Regions from separate parts of the Streptomyces sp. NPDC006235 genome, predicted to be linked through region 1. Evidence: predicted binding sites of a transcription regulator. Region 1 holds the regulator's gene; the other holds the start of a gene.
What was found. The regulator HrcA, encoded in region 1, represses chaperone genes, less so after heat shock. The targets are predictions, from matches to a motif close to TTNGCACTCNGNNNNNCNGAGTGCNAA.
Positions count from the first base shown of each region.

Region 2: the regulator HrcA is predicted to act here: its motif matches at 3,330-3,356, upstream of groL (chaperonin GroEL).

Region 1 is NZ_JBEXSR010000006.1:299,805-310,500, forward strand. Features, by position in the region: gene ABZ192_RS10620 (HAMP domain-containing protein) at 1-1,830, opposite strand, end outside; gene ABZ192_RS10625 (SpoIIE family protein phosphatase) at 2,215-4,224, shown strand; gene hemW (radical SAM family heme chaperone HemW) at 4,252-5,484, shown strand; gene ABZ192_RS10635 (DUF3097 domain-containing protein) at 5,619-6,425, opposite strand; gene ABZ192_RS10640 (MBL fold metallo-hydrolase) at 6,457-7,188, opposite strand; gene hrcA (heat-inducible transcriptional repressor HrcA) at 7,359-8,375, shown strand; gene dnaJ (molecular chaperone DnaJ) at 8,375-9,511, shown strand; gene ABZ192_RS10655 (nitronate monooxygenase) at 9,726-10,696, shown strand, end outside.
Region 2 is NZ_JBEXSR010000019.1:43,997-54,692, reverse strand. Features, by position in the region: gene ABZ192_RS22575 (carboxylesterase family protein) at 1-146, opposite strand, end outside; gene ABZ192_RS22570 (NADH:flavin oxidoreductase) at 234-1,364, opposite strand; gene groL (chaperonin GroEL) at 1,546-3,168, opposite strand; gene ABZ192_RS22560 (cold-shock protein) at 3,709-3,912, opposite strand; gene ABZ192_RS22555 (ubiquitin-like small modifier protein 1) at 4,360-4,635, opposite strand; gene thrC (threonine synthase) at 4,764-6,050, opposite strand; SAM riboswitch class I at 6,066-6,220, opposite strand; gene ABZ192_RS22545 (glucosyl-3-phosphoglycerate synthase) at 6,376-7,320, shown strand; gene ABZ192_RS22540 (trehalose-6-phosphate synthase) at 7,394-8,782, shown strand; gene otsB (trehalose-phosphatase) at 8,790-9,644, shown strand; gene ABZ192_RS22530 (DUF3263 domain-containing protein) at 9,651-9,896, opposite strand; gene ABZ192_RS22525 (extracellular solute-binding protein) at 9,932-10,696, opposite strand, start outside.

The DNA.
Region 1 (10,696 bases):
CAGCTCCAGGATCTCGCCGCGCGCGTCCACGTCGATCTTCCGGGACAGGTCCCCCTGCGCCACGGCCGTCGCGACCTGGGCGATGTTGCGCACCTGGGAGGTGAGGTTGTCGGCCATGGAGTTGACGTTGTCCGTCAGGTCCCGCCAGACGCCGGAGACGCCCAGCACCTGGGCCCGGCCGCCGAGCCGGCCGTCGGTGCCGACCTCGCGGGCGACGCGGGTGACCTCGTCGGCGAAGGCGCGGAGCTGCTCCACCATCGTGTTGACGGTGTCCTTCAGTTCGAGGATCTCGCCGCGGGCGTCGACCGTGATCTTCTTCGACAGGTCGCCGTTGGCCACGGCGGTCGTCACCTGGGCGATGTTGCGGACCTGTGAGGTGAGGTTCAGCGCCATGAAGTTGACGTTGTCGGTGAGGTCCTTCCAGACGCCGGAGACGCCCCGGACCTGGGCCTGACCGCCGAGGTTGCCCTCGGTGCCGACCTCGCGGGCGACCCGGGTCACTTCGTCGGCGAAGGCGGAGAGCTGGTCGACCATCGTGTTGATCGTGGACTTGAGCTCCAGGATCTCGCCCTTGGCCTCCACCGTGATCTTCTTGCCGAGGTCGCCCTGGGCGACGGCGGTGGAGACGAGGGCGATGTTCCGCACCTGGGAGGTGAGGTTGTCGGCCATGAAGTTGACGTTGTCGGTGAGGTCCTTCCAGACGCCGGAGACGCCCCGGACCTGCGCCCGGCCTCCGAGGTTGCCCTCGGTGCCGACCTCGCGGGCGACGCGGGTGACCTCGTCGGCGAAGGCGGAGAGCTGGTCGACCATCGTGTTGATGGTCGACTTGAGCTCCAGGATCTCGCCCTGCGCGTCCACCGTGATCTTCTGGGACAGGTCGCCGTTGGCCACGGCGGTCGTCACCTGGGCGATGTTGCGGACCTGCGAGGTCAGGTTCGACGCCATGAAGTTGACGTTGTCGGTGAGGTCCTTCCAGACCCCGGACACGCCCCGGACCTGCGCCCGGCCGCCCAACTGCCCCTCGGTGCCGACCTCGCGGGCGACCCGCGTCACCTCGTCGGCGAAGGCGGAGAGCTGGTCGACCATCGTGTTGACGGTCAGCTTCAGCTCCAGCAGCTCGCCGGTCGCCTCCACCGTGACCGTGCGGGTCAGATCGCCGCGTGCCACCGCCGTCGTGACCGCCGCGATGTCCCGCACCTGGGCCGTCAGCCGGGACGCCATCGTGTTGACGGCCTCGGTCACGTCCCGCCAACTGCCCGACAGTCCCTGCACCTTGGCCCGTCCGCCGAGCCGGCCCTCGGTGCCGACCTCGCGCGCGACCCGCGTCACCTCACCGGTGAACAGGGAGAGCTGGTCCACCATCTTGTTCACGGCCCGGCCGAGGCGTCGCAGGTCGCCGCGTAACTCCCGCGTCCCGTCGTGCAGATCGACCCGCTGGGTCAGATCGCCGCCGGCGACCGCGTCCAGTACGCGCGTGGCGTTCGCGGCCGGGGCGACGAGGGCGTCGAGCAGCTGGTTCACGTCGTTGACGCGGGACGTCCACAGGCCCTGCCCCGGACTGGCCGACAGCCGCTCGTCGAGCCGGCCGTACCGCACCAGTTCACGTCTGACCCGCTGCACCTCGGTGGTGAAGTGGATGCTGCGGTCCATGACCTGGTTGAAGACCGCGGTGAGTTCGGCCACCATCCCGTGGCCGGTTTCCGGCACCTTGCTGAAGTCGCCGTCGCGTGCGGCCGTCATGGCCGCGAGCAGGGGACGCAGATCGGATGCACGAATCTGACCGTCTTCGTACCGGTCTTCGACCACAGGAGTAGCACTGTTCTCACTCATGACGGCCCACTTCGGTAACTCGGCGCTTATGGGCGTGGCCAGTCTGTCACCCTGTCGGCATCGACTGTGGCGTATTCGTACGAACTGCCCGGGGAGCTGTCCATGGGGGCCATTCCGACGCAACGGGAGACCGCTTCCCGTGCCTCAGAGGCGCCTGCGCACGCTTCGGAGGTGCCTGGGCCCCCGCACGAGGGGGCCGTCTCCGAGGGGTGTGCGCTGCCTTCCGAGGCACCGGCGCTCGGGGCCGAGGCACCGGCGCTCGGGGCCGAGGCACCGGCGCTCGGGGCTGAGGCGTCGGGGCTCGGGGCTGAGGTGCAGGCGCTCGGGGCGGAGGTGCCCGTGTTCGCATCCGAGAGGGCCGGGGTCGCTTCCGAGGCGCCCGTCGTGGTGTCCGAGGCGCCCGCCAAGGAGCGTGCGCGGGCGTACGCGACCCTGTCCGGCAGCTCTCTCGCGCCGGGCTCCGCTCGCGCTCTGCTGCGCGCGGCGATCGCCGAGTGGACCGGACTCGGCCTGCCCGCCGCCGGGCATCTCACCGACCGTCTCGCCGACGACGCCCTGCTCGTCGTCAGCGAACTCGTCACCAACGCCGTCGTGCACGCCGGCACCGACGTCCAGCTGGAATGCCGGCTGGAAGGCGACGACAAGGACACCGCCGCGCTCCTCGTCGAGGTCTCCGACCACCACCCCTCACGCGCCCCGCGCGGCGGCGAGCCGGAAACGCCGCACGACACCCCGGAGTACGGGCGCGGCCTGCGGCTCGTCGGCGCGCTCTCCGAGGCCTGGGGCATCACGTACCGCACGGGCCGGAAGACCGTGTGGGCGCGGCTGCCCGCCGGGGGATGTGACGCCGGCGATCAGATCGAGGCGTACGCCGGGGAGCACGCGCTGGCGCACGGGCTGCGCGTGGCGGAGATCCTGGCGCCGGAGCCGCCCCCCGGGCAGGAAACCCCGGAGAGGGGACCGAGGGACGCACGCCACCCGCATGACCCTGGCGGCGGCTCGGGCGACCTGCGCGACTGGCAGGACCTGCGCGACTGGCGGGAGCGGTACGAGGACTGCGACGGCCGTGACGGACGCGACGGCTCCTGGCTGGGCCGCGGGGCCCTGTCCTTCCTCGCCGAGGCGTCCGACCTCCTCGCCGGACAGCTCGACGAGGACCTGGTCGCCGCGCTCGCCGGGCAGCTGATCGTGCCCCGGCTGGCCGACTGGTGCGCGGTGTGGCTGGAGGACGAGGCCACCGCCGGCGGCTGGAGCGGCGGGGCCGGAGCGGGTGGGCCCCGGCTGGCGCGGGTCTGGCACGGCAGCGAGAACCGCATCGAGGAGCTGCGCCGGGCCCTGGAGAAGGACACACCGCACCCGTCCGACCCGTCAGGGTCCGGGCCGTCCGACTACCCCTGGCCCGGCGAGGCGCTCGGTGACGCCCCCGGCGAGCCGGGCTCGGCCCTGGCGTACCGGCTCGTCGCCGGCGGGCGCCCGCTGGGCACCCTCGTCATCGGACGGTCCGGGTCCGCCGGTTTCCCCGACGAGATCACCGGCCTGGTCGAGGACCTCAGCCGCCGGGTCGCGCTCGCCATCGGCGCCGCCCGCCAGTACGCCCGCCAGGCCACCATCAGCGCCGTACTCCAGCGCGGACTGCTGCCCGGCGCCGTGGCCGAGATCCCCGGGGTGCGCAGCGCCCTCGTGTACGAGCCGTGCGACAAGGGCGGGCCCAGCGGCGACTTCTACGACCTGTTCCCAGCGGGCGACGGCCGCTGGTGCTTCGCCGTCGGGGACGTCCAGGGCAAGGGCCCCGAGGCCGCCGTCGTGATCGGCCTGGCCCGGCCCTGGCTGCGGCTGCTGGCCCGTGAGGGCTACCGCGTCGCCGACGTCCTCGACCGCCTCAACCAGCTCCTGCTCGACGACGCGACGGAGGCCGCGGACGCGGCGGCCCGGGCGCTGGTCGCGGCGGGCGCGCGGCCGACCCCGCCCGGCGACGGCCCCCAGACGCGCTTCCTGTCCCTGCTGTACGGCGAACTCGTCCCCTTCGACGGCGGCGTCCGCTGCACCGTCGCCTCCGCCGGGCACCCGCTGCCCCTGCTGCTCGGAGCGGGCGGCGAGGTCCACACGGCCGCGCAGCCCCAGACGCTCCTGGGCGTCGTCGAGGACGCCACGTACGCCAGTGAGACCTTCGAGCTGCGGTCCGGCGACACGCTGCTGTGCGTGACCGACGGCGTCACCGAGCGCCGCTCCGGCTCGCGCCAGTTCGACGACGGGGACGGGCTGGCGGCGGCGCTGGCCGGGTGCGCGGGGCTGGACGCGGAGCTGATAGCCGAAAGGATCAAGCGGCTGGTGCACGAGTTCGGGGCGCGGCCCCCGGCGGACGATCTGGCGCTGCTGGTGCTCCAGGCGGAGTGACCGCCCGGGTGCTGGACAATGGAGGACATGCCTTCCGCACTCCCCGACGGTGAGCCCGTCCCCGACGACGGCGCGCTGCCCGCGTCCGCGCTCGCCGGTGCCGCCGACCGTCCGCTCGGGTTCTACCTGCACGTTCCGTACTGCGCGACCCGCTGCGGCTACTGCGACTTCAACACCTACACGGCGACCGAGCTGCGCGGCACCGGTGGCGTGCTGGCCTCGCGCGACAACTACGCCGAGACGCTGGTCGACGAGGTCCGGCTGGCGCGGAAGGTGCTCGGGGACGACCCGCGGCCCGTTCGCACGGTGTTCGTGGGCGGGGGGACGCCCACCCTGCTGGACGCCGGTGACCTGGTGCGGATGCTCGCGGCCGTCCGTGACGAGTTCGGGCTGGCCGAGGACGCCGAGGTCACGACCGAGGCGAACCCGGAGTCGGTGGATCCGGCGTATCTGGAGGCCCTGCGCGAGGGGGGCTTCAACCGGATCTCCTTCGGGATGCAGAGTGCGCGGCAGCATGTGCTGAAGGTGCTGGACCGGACGCATACGCCGGGGCGGCCCGAGGCGTGTGTCGCGGAGGCCCGGGCGGCCGGGTTCGAGCATGTCAATCTCGACCTGATCTACGGCACGCCGGGGGAGTCCGACGACGACTGGCGGGCGTCGCTGGACGCGGTGCTGGGAGCCGGGCCGGACCATGTCAGCGCGTACGCCCTGATCGTCGAGGAGGGGACGCAGCTGGCGCGTCGGATCCGCCGGGGCGAGGTGCCGATGACCGACGACGATGTGCATGCCGACCGGTACCTGATCGCGGACGAGGTTCTCTCGGGCGCGGGCTTCGAGTGGTACGAGGTGTCGAACTGGGCGGTCTCGGAGGCCGGGCGGTGCCTGCACAACGAGTTGTACTGGCGGGGGGCCGACTGGTGGGGGGCCGGGCCGGGCGCGCACAGTCATGTGGGCGGGGTGCGGTGGTGGAACGTGAAGCATCCCGGGGCGTATGCGGGGGCGCTGGCGGCGGGGCGGTCGCCCGGGGCCGGGCGTGAGGTGCTGTCGGGGGAGGACCGGCGGGTCGAGCGGATTCTGCTGGAGTTGCGGTTGCGGGACGGTGTGCCGTTGTCGTTGCTGCGGGAGGAGGGGCTTGCGGCGTCGCGGCGGGCGTTGTCGGACGGGCTTCTGGAGGAGGGACCGTACGAGTCAGGGCGGGCTGTGCTCACTCTGCGGGGGCGGTTGCTGGCGGACGGCGTGGTGCGCGACCTGGTGGACTGAGGTGCTGCCGCGTTGGGGCTGGGGTGCGGGGCGTTGCGCAGCCCGGCGGAGCGGGGTGCCGCTGCGCCCACCCGTGCCGCCCGGGGACACCTCCCAGGCCTTTAAGGCACTGGGGGAGGCACGATTGCCCGCAGCTAGGGAGCCGTTACGAAGTCGATCAGTTCTTCCACTCGGCCCAGGAGTTCCGGTTCCAGGTCCTTGTACGACCGTACGGCCGACAGGATGCGCTGCCAGGCCGCTCCCGTGTTGTCCGGCCAGCCCAGCGCCCTGCACACGCCCGTCTTCCAGTCCTGGCCGCGCGGGACCCGGGGCCACGCCTCGATGCCCAGGGACGACGGTTTCACCGCCTCCCAGATGTCGATGTAGGGGTGGCCGACGACCAGGGCGTGGTCGCTCGTCACCGACTGCGCGATGCGCCACTCCTTCGAGCCCGGCACCAGGTGGTCCACCAGCACGCCCAGCCGCGCGTCCGGGCCGGGGGCGAAGTCGGCGACGATCGACGGCAGGTCGTCGACGCCCTCCAGGTACTCCACGACCACGCCCTCGATGCGCAGGTCGTCGCCCCAGACCCGCTCGACCAGCTCGGCGTCGTGCCGGCCCTCGACGTAGATGCGCCCGGCGCGGGCCACGCGTGCGCGGGCACCGGGGACGGCGACCGAACCGGAGGCCGTGCGGGTGGGGCGTGCGGGGCCGGCGGGCGCGGGGCGGACCAGGGTCACGACCCTGCCCTCCAGGAGGAAGCCGCGCGGCTCCATGGGGAACACCCGGTGCTTGCCGAAGCGGTCCTCCAGTGTCACCGTGCCCGCCTCGCAGCGGATCACCGCACCGCAGAAGCCGGTCCCGGCCTCCTCGACGACCAGACCCGGCTCCGCCGGAACCTCGGGCACCGGCTGCTGCGGCTTCTTCCACGGCGGAGTCAGATCGGGCGAGTACTGGCGCATTCTGATGACGATAGGAGAAGCCGGTGGGTGGTCACGGAGACACGCCGAAACCGGCGGCCAGCGCGTCACGCTGGGCACGGACGAACGCCGCGTCCACCACCGCTCCGTGACCGGGCACGTACAGCGCGTCCTCGCCGCCCAGGTCGAGCAGCCGGTCCAGGGCGGCCGGCCAGTGCGACGGCACGGCGTCGGGGCCCGCCTGCGGCTCGCCGGACTCCTCGACCAGGTCGCCGCAGAACACCACCTCCGGATCCCCCGGCACCAGCACCGCCAGGTCGTGTGCGGTGTGCCCGGGGCCCACGTTGGCCAGCAGCACCTGGCGTCCGCCGCCCAGGTCGAGGGTCCACTCGCCGGAGACCAGGTGGGGGGGCGCGACCAGCCGGTCCGCCGCCTCCCGCGCGGTGGTCTGCGCCAGGCCGTGACGCACCGCGTCCGCGCGCAGCTCCTCGCGGTCCCGCAGGCGCGTCAGCACCGCGTCCACGCCCACCGCGCCGAACACCTCCGCGTCCGTGAACTCCGCCACCCCGAAGACATGGTCGAAGTGGGGGTGGGTCAGCGCGAGATGCGTCACACGGTGACCGGTGAGCGACCGCGCCTGCTCGCGCAACCGCGCGCCCTCGGCCGGGCTCGACCCCGCGTCGATCATGAGGACCGCGCCCTCACCGGCGACCAGCCCCACCGTGCAGTCCCACACCGGGAGCCGGCACCGCCCCACCCCCGCGGCCACGCGCTCCCATCCGAGCTCTTCCCAAGTCACCGTCATACGGCGACGCTAGCGGTGACCGCCGCCCCGGGCACGACAGCACGCGACCAGCCTTGCCGGGGGTGTACCCCACAGCCGTACACTTGGCGGGGAATGCTGGCACTCGCACGCGCAGAGTGCCAGGCCCACAGGCAGGACACGAGGCGGACGACTTCTGGAGGTGCGCGCGAATGCTCAGTGAACGCAGGCTTCAGGTGCTGCGCGCCATCGTCCAGGACTACGTCGGCACCGAGGAGCCGGTCGGCTCCAAGGCCCTCACCGAGCGGCACAACCTCGGCGTCTCGCCGGCCACGGTCCGCAACGACATGGCGGCCCTGGAGGACGAGGGGTACATCGCCCAGCCGCACACCAGCGCCGGGCGCATCCCCACCGACAAGGGCTACCGGCTGTTCGTGGACAAGCTGGCCGGCGTCAAGCCGATGACCGCGCCCGAGCGGCGCGCGATCCAGAACTTCCTCGAGGGCGCCGTCGACCTCGACGACGTCGTGGCGCGTACGGTACGGCTGCTGGCCCAGCTCACACGCCAGGTCGCCGTCGTGCAGTACCCGTCGCTGACCCGCTCGACCGTGCGGCACGTGGAGCTGCTCGCTCTCGCGCCCGCGCGGCTGATGCTCGTGCTGATCACGGACACCGGGCGGGTCGAGCAGCGCGTGGTCGACTGCCCGGCGCCCTTCGGCGAGGCCTCGCTCGCGGATCTGCGGGCGCGGCTCAACAGCCGGGTGGCGAACCGCCGTTTCACGGATGTGCCGAGTCTGGTGGAGGATCTGCCGGAGGCGTTCGAGCACGAGGACCGGGGTACGGTCTCCACGGTGCTCTCCACACTTCTGGAGACGCTCGTCGAGGAGAACGAGGAGCGGCTGATGATCGGCGGCACCGCCAACCTGACCCGCTTCGGGCATGACTTTCCCCTCACGATCCGGCCGGTGCTGGAGGCGCTGGAGGAGCAGGTGGTGCTCCTCAAGCTGCTCGGCGAGGCGCAGGATCCGGGCGTGACCGTACGGATCGGTCATGAGAACGCCCACGAAGGACTCAACTCCACGTCCGTCGTGTCGGTCGGCTACGGTTCGGGCGGCGAGGCTGTCGCCAAGCTCGGCGTGGTCGGACCGACCCGCATGGACTACCCGGGAACGATGGGAGCGGTACGCGCAGTGGCACGGTACGTCGGACAGATCCTGGCGGAGTCGTAGTGGCCACGGACTACTACGCCGTACTCGGCGTGCGCCGCGACGCGTCGCAGGAAGAGATCAAGAAGGCCTTCCGGCGGCTCGCGCGCGAGCTGCACCCGGACGTCAACCCCGATCCGAAGACCCAGGAGCGGTTCAAGGAGATCAACGCCGCCTACGAGGTGCTGTCGGACCCGCAGAAGAAGCAGGTCTACGACCTCGGCGGCGACCCGCTCTCGCAGGCCGGAGGCGGCGGCGCGGGCGGCTTCGGGGCCGGCGGCTTCGGGAACTTCTCCGACATCATGGACGCGTTCTTCGGCACGGCGTCGCAGCGCGGACCGCGCTCGCGCACCCGCCGCGGCCAGGACGCCATGATCCGCATCGAGATCGAGCTCGACGAGGCTGCCTTCGGCACGACGAAGGACATCCAGGTCGACACGGCGGTCGTCTGCAACACCTGCAGTGGTGAGGGCGCGGCGCCGGGGACCTCCGCCCAGACGTGTGACATGTGCCGCGGTCGCGGTGAGGTGTCCCAGGTCACGCGGTCCTTCCTCGGCCAGGTCATGACCTCGCGGCCCTGCCCGCAGTGCCAGGGCTTCGGCACGGTCGTCCCGACCCCCTGCCCGGAGTGCGCCGGCGACGGCCGCGTCCGCTCCCGTCGCACGCTGACGGTGAAGATCCCCGCCGGTGTCGACAACGGCACGCGCATCCAGCTCGCCGGTGAGGGCGAGGTCGGGCCCGGCGGCGGTCCCGCGGGCGACCTGTACGTCGAGATCCACGAACTGCCGCACTCGCAGTTCCAGCGGCGCGGCGACGACCTGCACTGCACGGTCACGCTCCCGATGACGGCGGCCGCCCTCGGCACGAAGGTGCCGCTGGAGACGCTGGACGGCCTGGAGGAGGTCGACATCCGCCCGGGCACCCAGTCCGGCCAGTCGATCCCGCTGCACGGCCGCGGTGTCACGCACCTGCGCGGCGGCGGACGCGGCGACCTCATCGTCCACGTCGAGGTCCAGACCCCGAGCAAGCTGGACGTCGAGCAGGAGCGCCTGCTCCGCGAGCTGGCCAAGCTGCGCGGCGAGGAACGGCCTCAGGGGCAGTTCCAGCCGGGGCAGCAGGGGTTGTTCTCGCGGTTGAAGGATGCGTTCAACGGCCGGTGACGCCGGCGGTCCGGCCTCTGCTGGGGGTCCGGGGGTCGGGCCCCGGGCAGGCACAGTCAGCCGGGGCAGCAGGGGGTGTTCTCTCGGCTGAAGGACGCGTTCAACGGGCGGTGACAGGGGCTTCCCCGAGGGTCGGCAGGTGGCTTTTCCTCTGGTCTATGCCACACGGCAGGCCGGTTTCGGAGCAGTCCGGAGGACGTGACAACATGCGGTCATGTCCTCCGCGCTGACCGATCTCTTCCCCCACCCGATCGTGCAGGCCCCCATGGCGGGCGGCGTCTCCGTGCCGAAGCTCGCCGCCGCCGTGTGCGAGGCGGGCGGGCTCGGGTTCCTCGCCGCCGGGTACAAGACCGCAGACGGGATGTACGAGGAGATCAAGCAGCTGAGGAGCCTCACCGGCAGGCCCTTCGGCGTGAACCTCTTCATGCCGCAGCCGGAGTACGCCGACCCGGCCGCTATCGACGTCTACGCCCACCAGCTGGCCGGCGAGGCCTCCTGGTACGAGGCCGAGCTCGGCGACCCCGAGAGCGGCCGCGACGACGGCTACGAGACCAAGCTCGCGGTCCTGCGCGACAACCCCGTGCCGGTGGTGTCGTTCCACTTCGGCGCCCCGAGCCGGGAGGTCGTCGACGCCCTGCACCGCGTCGGCACCTTCGTCCTGGTCACCGCCACCACGCCGGACGAGGCCCGGGCCGTGGAGCGGTCCGGCGCGGACGCGGTCATCGCGCAGGGCGTCGAGGCCGGCGGCCACCAGGGCACGCACCGGGACATCCCCGAGACGGACGGTTCCGGCATCGGGCTGCTGTCGCTGGTCGCCCAGATCCGGGAGACCGTGAACATCCCGATCATCGCCGCCGGCGGCATCATGCGCGGCGGCCAGATCGCCGCGGTCCTCGCGGCGGGCGCGAGCGCGGCCCAGCTCGGCACCGCGTTCCTCGCCACCGCCGAGTCGGGCGCGAACGCCCTGCACAAGCAGGCGCTGACCAACCCCCTGTTCGTCCGAACGGAGTTGACCCGGGCCTTCTCCGGGCGCCCGGCGCGCGGTCTGGTCAACCGCTTCCTGCGCGAGCACGGCCCGTACGCGCCCGCCGCCTACCCCGAGATCCACCACCTCACCGCGCCGCTGCGCAAGGCCGCCGCCAAGGCGGGGGACGCGCAGGGCATGGCGCTGTGGGCCGGGCAGGG
Region 2 (10,696 bases), on a different contig from region 1:
TCACCCACGGGGGGCGCGGCGAAGGGGATGCCGCGGAAGACGGCCAGGCCCTCTTCCCTGCGGCCGCGTACCGCACCGGCGGTGGTGCGCACCACTGGTGCGGACCGGGGGGCGTCGGCCGCCGGGCGGGGCTCCGTCGTCGTCATCTGGATCTCCTCACGAGTGCCGGTGAACAGGCGCTCAGTCAGTGTCCTTGACTGACGCAAGGAGATCCAGAGGCACAGGCTCCGGACTCAGCTGAGCGTCTTCAGCGCCGCCGGGTCGTACGACGCCAGCTCGTCGAAGCGGCCGGACAGGACCTTCCGCGCCCACTGCGGGTCCTGGAGCAGGGCGCGGCCGACGGCGACCAGGTCGAACTCGTCGCGCTCGAAGCGGTCCAGGAGGTTGTCGAGGTCGCCGACCTCGGCGCCCTCGCCCTGGAAGGACTTGAGGAAGTCGACGCCGCTCAGGCCGACCGAGCCGACGGTGATGGAAGGCTTGCCGGTGAGCTTCTTGGTCCAGCCGGCCAGGTTGAGGTCGGAGTCGTCGAACTCGGGGAGCCAGTAGCGGCGGGTGGAGGCGTGGAAGGCGTCGACGCCGGCGGCGGCGAGCGGGGTCAGGATGGCCTCCAGCTCCTCCGGGGTCTCGGCGAGGCGGGCGTCGTAGGCGTCCTGCTTCCACTGCGAGTAGCGGAAGATGACGGGGAAGTCGGCCGAGACGGTCTCGCGGACGGCCGCGACGATCTCCGCCGAGAACCTGGCACGGGCGACCGGGTCGCCTCCGTAGGCGTCGGCGCGGCGGTTGGTGCCCTCCCACAGGAACTGGTCGAGCAGGTAGCCGTGGGCGCCGTGGAGCTCCACGCCGTCGAAGCCGATGCGCTCGGCGGCGGCCGCGGCCTCGGCGAACGCGCCGATGACGGCGTCGATGTCGGCCTGGGTCATGGCCTTGCCGGTGGGCTCCGTGGCGCCGATGCGCAGACCGGAGGGGCCGACGGCCGGGGCGTCCGCGACCGGCGGCTCGCCCTGCTTGCGGACCATGCCGATGTGCCACAGCTGCGGCACGATCGTGCCGCCCGCGGCGTGCACCGCCTCGGCGACCTTCGCCCAGCCCGCGAGCTGCTCCTCGCCGTGGAACCGCGGCACGCGGTCGCTCTGCCCGGCCGACTCGTGGCCGACGTAGGTGCCCTCGGTGACGATCAGGCCGACTCCGGCGGCGGCGCGGCGGGAGTAGTACGAGACGACGTCGTCGCCGGGGACGCCGCCCGGGGAGAACATGCGGGTCATCGGCGCCATCGCGATCCGGTTCGGGACGGTCAGGCCGCCCAGCGATACGGGCCGGGACAGGATTTCGGCGGCGCGGGAGGCGGCGGAGACGTCGACGGTCACGTGGGGTGCTCCTCTTCGGATACCGGACAGTATGTGCATACGCATAAGACGTACGGTCCAACCATCCGGCCCCGTCCCCTGCATCCCGTCCGCACTGTGATCCGGGACACGCCCGAGGGCGGCACCCCCTGTCGGAACAGGAAGTGCCGCCCTCGGCAAGGACGTTGATCGACCAGGTCGATCAGAAGTCCATGTCACCGCCCGGCATGCCGCCGCCGGCGGGCGCGGCGGCCTTCTCCGGCTTGTCGGCGATGACGGCCTCGGTGGTGAGGAACAGCGCGGCGATGGAGGCGGCGTTCTGCAGCGCGGAACGGGTCACCTTCGCCGGGTCGATGATGCCCTCGGCGATCATGTCGACGTACTCACCGGTCGCGGCGTTCAGGCCGTGGCCGACGGGCAGGTTGCGCACCTTCTCGACGATGACGCCACCCTCGAGACCACCGTTGACGGCGATCTGCTTGAGCGGGGCCTCCAGCGCCAGCTTCACGGCGTTGGCGCCAGTCAGCTCGTCACCCTCGAGCTCCAGCTTCTCGAAGACCGAGGAGGCCTGCAGCAGGGCCACGCCACCACCGGCGACGATGCCCTCCTCGACGGCCGCCTTGGCGTTGCGCACGGCATCCTCGATGCGGTGCTTGCGCTCCTTGAGCTCCACCTCGGTGGCGGCGCCGGCCTTGATGACCGCGACACCGCCGGCGAGCTTCGCCAGGCGCTCCTGCAGCTTCTCGCGGTCGTAGTCCGAGTCGCTGTTCTCGATCTCGGCGCGGATCTGGTTGACCCGGCCCTGGACCTGCTCGGCGGAGCCGGCACCGTCGACGATGGTGGTCTCGTCCTTGGTGATGACGACCTTGCGGGCCTTGCCCAGGAGGTCGATCGTGGCGTTCTCCAGCTTGAGGCCGACCTCCTCGGAGATCACCTCGCCGCCGGTGAGGATGCCGATGTCCTGCAGCATCGCCTTGCGGCGGTCGCCGAAGCCCGGGGCCTTGACGGCGACGGACTTGAAGGTGCCGCGGATCTTGTTGACGACCAGGGTCGACAGGGCCTCGCCCTCGACGTCCTCGGCGATGATCAGCAGCGGCTTGCCGGACTGCATGACCTTCTCGAGGAGCGGCAGCAGGTCCTTGACGTTGCTGATCTTCGAGTTGGCGATCAGGATGTACGGGTCGTCGAGGACGGCCTCCATACGCTCCATGTCGGTGGCGAAGTACGCAGAGATGTAGCCCTTGTCGAAGCGCATACCCTCGGTGAGCTCCAGCTCCAGACCGAAGGTCTGGGACTCCTCGACGGTGATGACGCCTTCCTTGCCGACCTTGTCCATCGCCTCGGCGATGAGCTCGCCGATCTGGGTGTCGGCGGCGGAGATGGAGGCCGTGGAGGCGATCTGCTCCTTGGTCTCGACGTCCTTCGCCTGCTCCAGCAGGGCGGCGGAGACGGCCTCGACGGCGCGCTCGATACCACGCTTGAGGGCCATCGGGTTGGCGCCGGCGGCTACGTTGCGCAGGCCTTCCTTGACCAGGGCCTGGGCGAGAACGGTCGCGGTGGTCGTACCGTCACCGGCGACGTCGTCCGTCTTCTTGGCGACTTCCTTGACCAGCTCGGCGCCGATCTTCTCGTACGGGTCCTCGAGTTCGATCTCCTTGGCGATGGACACACCATCGTTGGTGATCGTGGGGGCGCCCCACTTCTTCTCGAGGACGACGTTGCGGCCCTTGGGGCCGAGCGTCACCTTGACGGCGTCCGCGAGCTGGTTCATGCCGCGCTCGAGGCCGCGCCGCGCCTCCTCGTCGAACGCGATGATCTTGGCCATGTGAAGTGGTCCCTCCAGGACTGGGGGTGATTACTTCGGACCGCGCCCGCGCCCGCGACGGACGGCTCGCCGGCCTCGTGGTTCCTTCCCACCCAGCCTGCGGGCCTCACCGACCCGGTCCTTACGTTGTCACTCTCACCTTCAGAGTGCTAACGCAATGATTAGCACTCGGGCATGGCGAGTGCAAGCGGCTACCACGGTTCGGGCGGGGCACTCAGCCCCCGGCGAACAGGGCGCACCGGGCTTGGCCGACAGGCCGCGGGCAGCGCCACGGCGGGTCGCGCGAGCAGAGAAAGGCCTGGCCCACGGCCCGCGACGGCAAGGAGACCGACGCCGCGAGCGGGTGCGGAGCGCGAACCCGCGCCACCTGCACCGGGGTGGAGGCCGAAGCGCGTTCGGGCGCGGCGAATTTCGACGCCAGGTCGCCCGGCACGCCCGCCAACCGGGCGTCGGCCCGCGAGCAGGCCGAAGGGCCCACACCCCGGGGGGTGCGGGCCCTTCAGAGAAGACCGGTCGCTTGCGCTTGGTCGTGGTGCGCGTTCAGGCAGAGACGCGAACCATGTCGGCCTGCGGTCCCTTCTGGCCCTGCGAGATCTCGAACTCGACCCGCTGGCCCTCCTCCAGGGTGCGGTAGCCGTCCATCTGGATCGCGCTGTAGTGGACGAAAACATCCGCACCACCGTCGACCGCGATGAAGCCGTACCCCTTCTCCGCGTTGAACCACTTGACGGTGCCCTGAGCCATGCCTAACTCCCCTATTACTGGCCCTTGCACAGATCCACACTTCGCGGACCCGGGTCAGACCTCACCCCCCACGGTTGGGGGCGTGCGCCGGAACGCGTCGACCGCGGCTGAATGTATCTGTCCAACTGCCGTCTGCAACAGGTCAATCGGACGAGAATTCTGGACGCGCAGGATCCGGAATGTGGGGAGAATTCGCCAGACTTCAGGGCAAGTCGGACCACACAAAAAGAACAAAAGCCGCGAAAGACGCACACACTTTGGCTACATCTTGTCGGGCGCGCGGCAGGAAATAAGGGCTCCCGATCAGGAGATCGGTGCTGCGTTCCCCAACTGTACCGCGCTCAATCACACAGAATTGCCCCCTCCGCTTCTCTCACGGAGGGGGCAATTCGATGAACTCTCAGTGACCGACGTTACCGAAGGTAATAATCAAGCCGGTCGACCGGTTCAGCCACCCGCGACGGCGGGGATGATCGACACCCCGGCACCGTCCGGCGTCGCCGTCTCCAGCCCCTGCTCGAACCGCACGTCGTCGTCGTTGACGTACACGTTGACGAACCGGCGCAACTTGCCCTGGTCGTCCAGCACCCGGGCGGCGATCCCGGTGTGGTTCTTCTCCAGATCGGCGATGACCTCGCCGAGGGTCGCACCCTCGGCGGCGACCTCGGCCTGCCCGCCGGTGTAGGTACGCAGGATGGTGGGGATGCGAACGGTGACGCTCATCGGGATGTGACCTCCGGTTTTGTTTTGCAGCTACGGCTGGGGCGCGCCCCAGGGGCGCGGGGCTGTGTCGATGTGCGGCTCCGCCGCGTGGGCGCGACCAACCCCCACCGGCCCGCAGCAGACAACGATCAGACGAGCCCAGCCTCACGGAACGAATCAAGGTTGGGACGAATGGTCGCAGTAAGCCCGGTCCCGGCCACCGCATCCAGCGTCTTCAGACCATCCCCCGTGTTCAGCACCACGGTCGTCTTCGACGGGTCGAGCACCCCGTTCTCGACGAGCTTCTTCGCCACACCCACGGTCACACCACCGGCGGTCTCCGCGAAGATGCCCTCGGTCCGGGCGAGGATCTTGATCGCCTCGACGACCTGCTCGTCGTCGACGTCCTCCACCGCACCGCCCGTACGCCGCGCGATGTCGAGCACGTACGGCCCGTCCGCCGGGTTGCCGATCGCCAGCGACTTGGCGATCGTGTCCGGCTTCTGGGGGCGTACGACGTCGTGGCCGGCCTTGTACGCCGTCGACACCGGCGAGCAGCCCTCGGCCTGCGCGCCGAAGATCTTGTACGGCTTGTCCTCGACCAGCCCGAGCTTGATCAGCTCCTGCAGGCCCTTGTCGATCTTCGTGAGCTGTGAGCCGGAGGCGATCGGCACCACGATCTGGTCCGGCAGCTGCCAGCCGAGCTGCTCGCAGATCTCGTACGCCAGGGTCTTGGAGCCCTCCGCGTAGTACGGCCGGAGGTTGACGTTGACGAAGCCCCAGCCCTCGCCGGCCGGGTCGCCGATCAGCTCGGAGCAGAAGCGGTTCACGTCGTCGTAGTTGCCCTCGATGCCGACGAGCTCGCCGCCGTAGACCGCGGCCATGACGACCTTGCCCTGCTCCAGGTCGTGCGGGATGAACACGCAGGAGCGGAAGCCGGCGCGGGCCGCCGCGGCGCCCACGGCGCCGGCGAGGTTGCCGGTGGAGGAGCAGGACAGCGTGGTGAAGCCGAAGGCGCGGGCGGCCTCCAGGGCCTGGGCGACGACCCGGTCCTTGAAGGAGTGCGTCGGGTTGCCGGAGTCGTCCTTGATGAAGAGCTTGCCCGTCTCGACGCCGAGCTCGCGCGCGAGGTTGTCGGCCTTGACGAGCTGGGTCCAGCCCGGGTTGATGTTCGGCTTGGTCGCCACGTCGGCCGGGACCGGCAGCAGCGGGGCGTAGCGCCAGATGTTCGCGGGTCCCGCTTCGATCTTCTTGCGCAGTTCCTCGGTGTCGTAGGCCGAGAAGTCGTAGGCGATCTCCAGCGGACCGAAACACTCCTCGCACGCGAAGACCGGGCCGAGGGGTACGCGGTGACCGCACTCGCGGCAGCTCAGCGCCGCGGCGGGACCGAGGTCTACGGTGGAGTCGGTGGTGCTTGCAACAGTCTGCACAGCCATGTGAGGCGAGGCCCTTCCTCATCTTCCTCACGACGCATCTCGCCGTGAGACGGATTTGGCACCTTCCCGAGCCGGGACCTCGCGGAGCGGTCGACAGTGACCTACGAGTGTCGGCTGGAGGGTTGCCGGGGCTTCATCGGGCCGTATCCCTCTGCCCCTCTGGATGAGCTGTATTCGGTTGTAAACAACGGTTGACCCCGGACATGCGATGGTCATCCGCGTTGTTCAAGACTGTAACCGACGACCAGGACAGTTGAGATAGTCGTCCGAACCGCGAGATGGGTCACAGTCCGTCCCGCCGAGAGTACGCAGAGGAGCCGCCACGGTGCTGGAAGAAGTCGAGCGCTGGCTGAGCACCCGTTCCTGGTCAGCGACCGATCGTCCGCTCCACCAGATCCTGGCCGCCAAGCAGCGCACGGGCCAGACGGTGAGTGTGGTGCTGCCCGCGCTCAACGAGGAGGAGACGGTCGGTGACATCGCCGCGATCATCCGTCACGACCTGATGCGGCAGGTCCCGCTCGTCGACGAGCTGGTCGTCGTCGACTCGGGGTCGACCGACCGCACGTCGGAGGTGGCCGCCGCCGCGGGCGCGACGGTGGTGCACCGCGACGAGATCATCCCGCGGATCCCCGCCGTACCGGGCAAGGGCGAGGTGCTGTGGCGCTCGCTGCTCGTCACGCGCGGGGACATCGTCTGCTTCATCGACGCGGACCTGAAGGACTTCTCGTCCGACTTCGTCTCCGGGATCGTGGGACCACTGCTCACCGACCCGGACGTCGCCCTGGTGAAGGGCATGTACGACCGTCCCCTCGGCGGGGCGGCCGGGCAGGGCGGCCGGGTCACGGAGCTGATGGCCCGCCCGCTGCTCAACATGCACTGGCCGCAGCTGGCCGGGTTCGTGCAGCCGCTCGGCGGCGAGTACGCGGCCCGGCGCTCGCTGCTGGAGCAGCTGCCGTTCCCCGTCGGGTACGGCGTCGAGCTGGGCATGCTGGTCGACGCGCTGCACCTGGTGGGCCTGGACGCCCTCGCCCAGGTGGACGTCGGCGTGCGCAAGCACCGGCACCAGGACGGGCAGGCGCTGGGCCGGATGGCGGCCGCGATCTACCGCACGGCCCAGCTGCGGCTGGCCCGCGGGCATCTGATCCGGCCGTCCCTGACGCAGTTCGAGCGGGGTGGCGACGGCTTCGAGCCGCGCACGTACTCCGTGGACACCGAGGAGCGTCCGCCGATGGTGGAGATCGCCGAGTACCAGGCGCGGAGAGCGGCCTGACCGGGGTCGTTTTCGGCCGGGTGGGGCGGGGCCGCACGTTTGAGCGTTTCCGGGCCGGGCTAGGTTGAGGCGTATGGCTTCGACGTACGGTGCTGCACAGGTGCTGGTGGCGTCCAACCGCGGTCCGGTCTCGTACGCGGTGGGCGATGACGGTTCGCTGAACGCCAAGCGGGGTGGCGGCGGGCTGGTCTCGGGGCTGTCCGCGATCGGCTCGGACGCGGACGCGCTGTGGGTGTGCTCGGCGCTGTCCGACGGCGACCGGGAGGCGGTCCGGCGGGGCGTCGGCGAGGACGGCGTGCGGATGCTGGACATCCCGGCCGACGTGCACGCGGACGCGTACAACGGCATCGCCAACTCGGTGCTGTGGTTCGTGCACCACATGATCTACCAGACGCCGCTGGAGCCGGTCTTCGACGCGGAGTTCCGACGCCAGTGGGCGTCCTACGAGACGTACAACCGGGCGTTCGCCGAGGCGCTGGCCGAGGAGGCGGCGCAGGGCGCGGCGGTCGTGGTGCAGGACTACCACCTCACCCTGGTGCCGGGCATGCTCCGCGAGCTGCGGCCGGACCTGAGGATCGGCCACTTCTCGCACACGCCGTGGGCGCCGCCCGAGTACTTCCGGATGCTGCCGGACGACGTGGCCGGGCAGGTGCTGCGCGGCATGCTGGGCGCGGACCGGCTGGGCTTCCTCACGCAGCGCTGGGCGGACGCGTTCACCGCGTGCGCCGAGCAGTTCGCCGGCGGGCTCGGCGGCACGCGGATCGGCGTGCACGGGCTGGGTGCCGACGCGGACTTCCTGCGCAAGCGGTCGCACGAGCAGGACGTCGAGGAGCGGATGGCCGCACTCCGGGAGGAGATCGGCGAAGGCCGCCGCACCATCGTCCGGGTCGACCGCACCGAGCTGTCGAAGAACATCGTGCGCGGCCTGCTGGCCTACCGCCGGCTGCTTCAGACCCACGCCGAGTGGCGCGAGCGCGTGGTGCACGTGGCCTTCGCGTATCCCTCGCGCCAGGACCTCGCGGTGTACCGGGAGTACACGGCCGAGGTGCAGCGGGTCTCGGAGGAGATCAACGCCGAGTTCGGGACGCCGGGGTGGACCCCGGTCGTCCTCAACCTCAAGGACGACTTCGCCCGCTCCCTGGCCGCGTACCGGCTGGCCGACGTAGCGCTCGTCAACCCCATCCGGGACGGCATGAACCTCGTCGCCAAGGAGGTCCCGGTCGTCTCCGACGAGGGCTGCGCCCTGGTGCTGTCGCGGGAGGCCGGGGCCTTCGAGGAGCTGGGCGAGGACGCGATCGTGGTGAACCCGTACGACGTGACGGGGACGGCGGCGGCCCTGCACGAGGCGCTGTCGATGCGCCCGGAGGAACGGGCCGAGCGCAGCAAGCGGCTGGCAGCGGCGGCGACCGCGCTGCCGCCGGCGCAGTGGTTCCTGGACCAGCTCGACGCGTTGAGGGGCTGAGCGGCGGATGAGCAGCACCACGCCGGCGTGGCAGCCGCTGCCCCCTCCCGTGACCAAGGCGGGCCTGGAGGGTCTGGACGCCCTCCTCGACCGCCCCGGCCGGGCGCTGATCGGCCTCGACTTCGACGGGACGCTCGCGCCGATCGTGGCCGACCCCGAGCAGGCCCGGGCCCATCCGGACGCCGTACCCGCGCTGGCCGCGCTCGCGCCGAAGGTCGCCGCCGTGGCGGTGATCACCGGGCGGCCCGCCGAGGTCGCCGTGCGTAACGGCGGCTTCGCGGACGCCCCGGGCCTGGAACACCTCGTGGTCCTCGGCCACTACGGCGCCGAGCGCTGGGACGCCCGCACCGGCGAGATCAGCGCCCCCGAGCCGCATCCGGGCGTGGCCGCCGTACGCGCCGAGCTGCCCGAGCTCCTCGACCGGTTCGGCGCGTCGCAGGGGACCTGGATCGAGGACAAGGGCCGGTCCGTGGCGGTGCACACCCGCCGGGCCGCCGACCCGCAGGCCACGCTGGACTCCCTGCGCGATCCGCTCGCCGGCCTGGCCGGCCGCCACGGCCTGATCGTGGAGCCCGGCCGGATGGTCCTCGAACTCCGCCCGCCCGGCATGGACAAGGGCGCCGCCCTCACCGGGTTCGCGCGGGAGATCGGCGCCGGGTCCGTCCTCTTCGCCGGAGACGACCTGGGCGACCTGCCCGCCTACGCGGCCGTCGACACGCTCCGCTCGGACGGCACCCCGGGCCTGCTGGTGTGCAGCGGCAGCGACGAGGTGACCGAGCTGAGGGAACGGGCGGACGTGGTGGTGGACGGCCCGGAGGGTGTCGTACGCCTGCTGCGCGCACTGGCGGACCGGCTGCCGTAATGCCTGTCAGCGCTCCGCCCGGCGCCTCTCCCGGATCCGCCGCAGCCGGTTCACCGTCACCGGGTCGTGGGCCAGGGCCCGGGGGTCGTCCAGCAAGGCGTTGAGGAGCTGGTAGTAGCGCACCGGGGCGAGGCCCAGCTCCTCCCGTATGGCCCGTTCCTTCGCGCCCGGCCCGGAGAAACCACGGCGTTCGAGCGCCAGGATGTCCCGCTCCCTGCGCCCGAGCCGCTCGTCATCCGTGTCCTCGTCCATGCCAGGCACCGTAACGCCCGCCACCGACAGCGGGACTACTCCGCGCTCTCCGCCCGGGTCGCCACCGCCTGGAGGTGGCCCAGGACGCCCGAGGGGCTGCCGGTGGGCGCGACGGCCTTGCCGATCTGCTTCTTCACCTCGGCGCTGACATCGGCCCAGGAGGTCTTGCCGACCGGGTAGAGCTCGGAGGCCACGAGCTCCTCCAGGAAGGGCTTGAGGTGCCGGTCCCGGCCGGAGTCGGCCATGGCCTGGGACGCGGAGCTGGTGACCGGCAGCAGGTCGTACTCGCGGGAGAAGGCCAGCACGTTCTTCTCGCTGTAGACGAAGTCGAGGAAGTCGCCGACCTGGTCGCGGTGGCCGTTCTTCCGGAAGGCCGTCATCCAGTCGGCGACACCGAGCGTGGACTTGCTCGGGCCCTCCTTGCCGGGGGTCGGCACCATGCCGTACTCGACGCCGTGCTTGGCGGCGATCTTCATCAGGGAGGGGTGGCCGTTGAGCATGCCGACCTCGCCCTTGGCGAAGGCGGCGAACGCGGCGGCCCGGTTCAGCTCGCCGGGCGCGACCGGCCCGGTCAGATCCTTGGCGACCAGTTCGTTCTTCAGCCAGGAGAAGGTGTCGATGTTCTCCGGGGAGTCGATGCCGTAGCTGTCGACGCTGTCGGTGTAGCCGCCCCCGCCGCTGAGCATCCACTGCAGGGTCTCGGCCTGCGCCTCCTCCGGGCCGAGGGGCAGCGCGTAGGGGTACTTCACGCCCTCGCCCTTGAGCGCCTCGGCGTCGTCGGCCAGGTCGCCCCAGGTCTT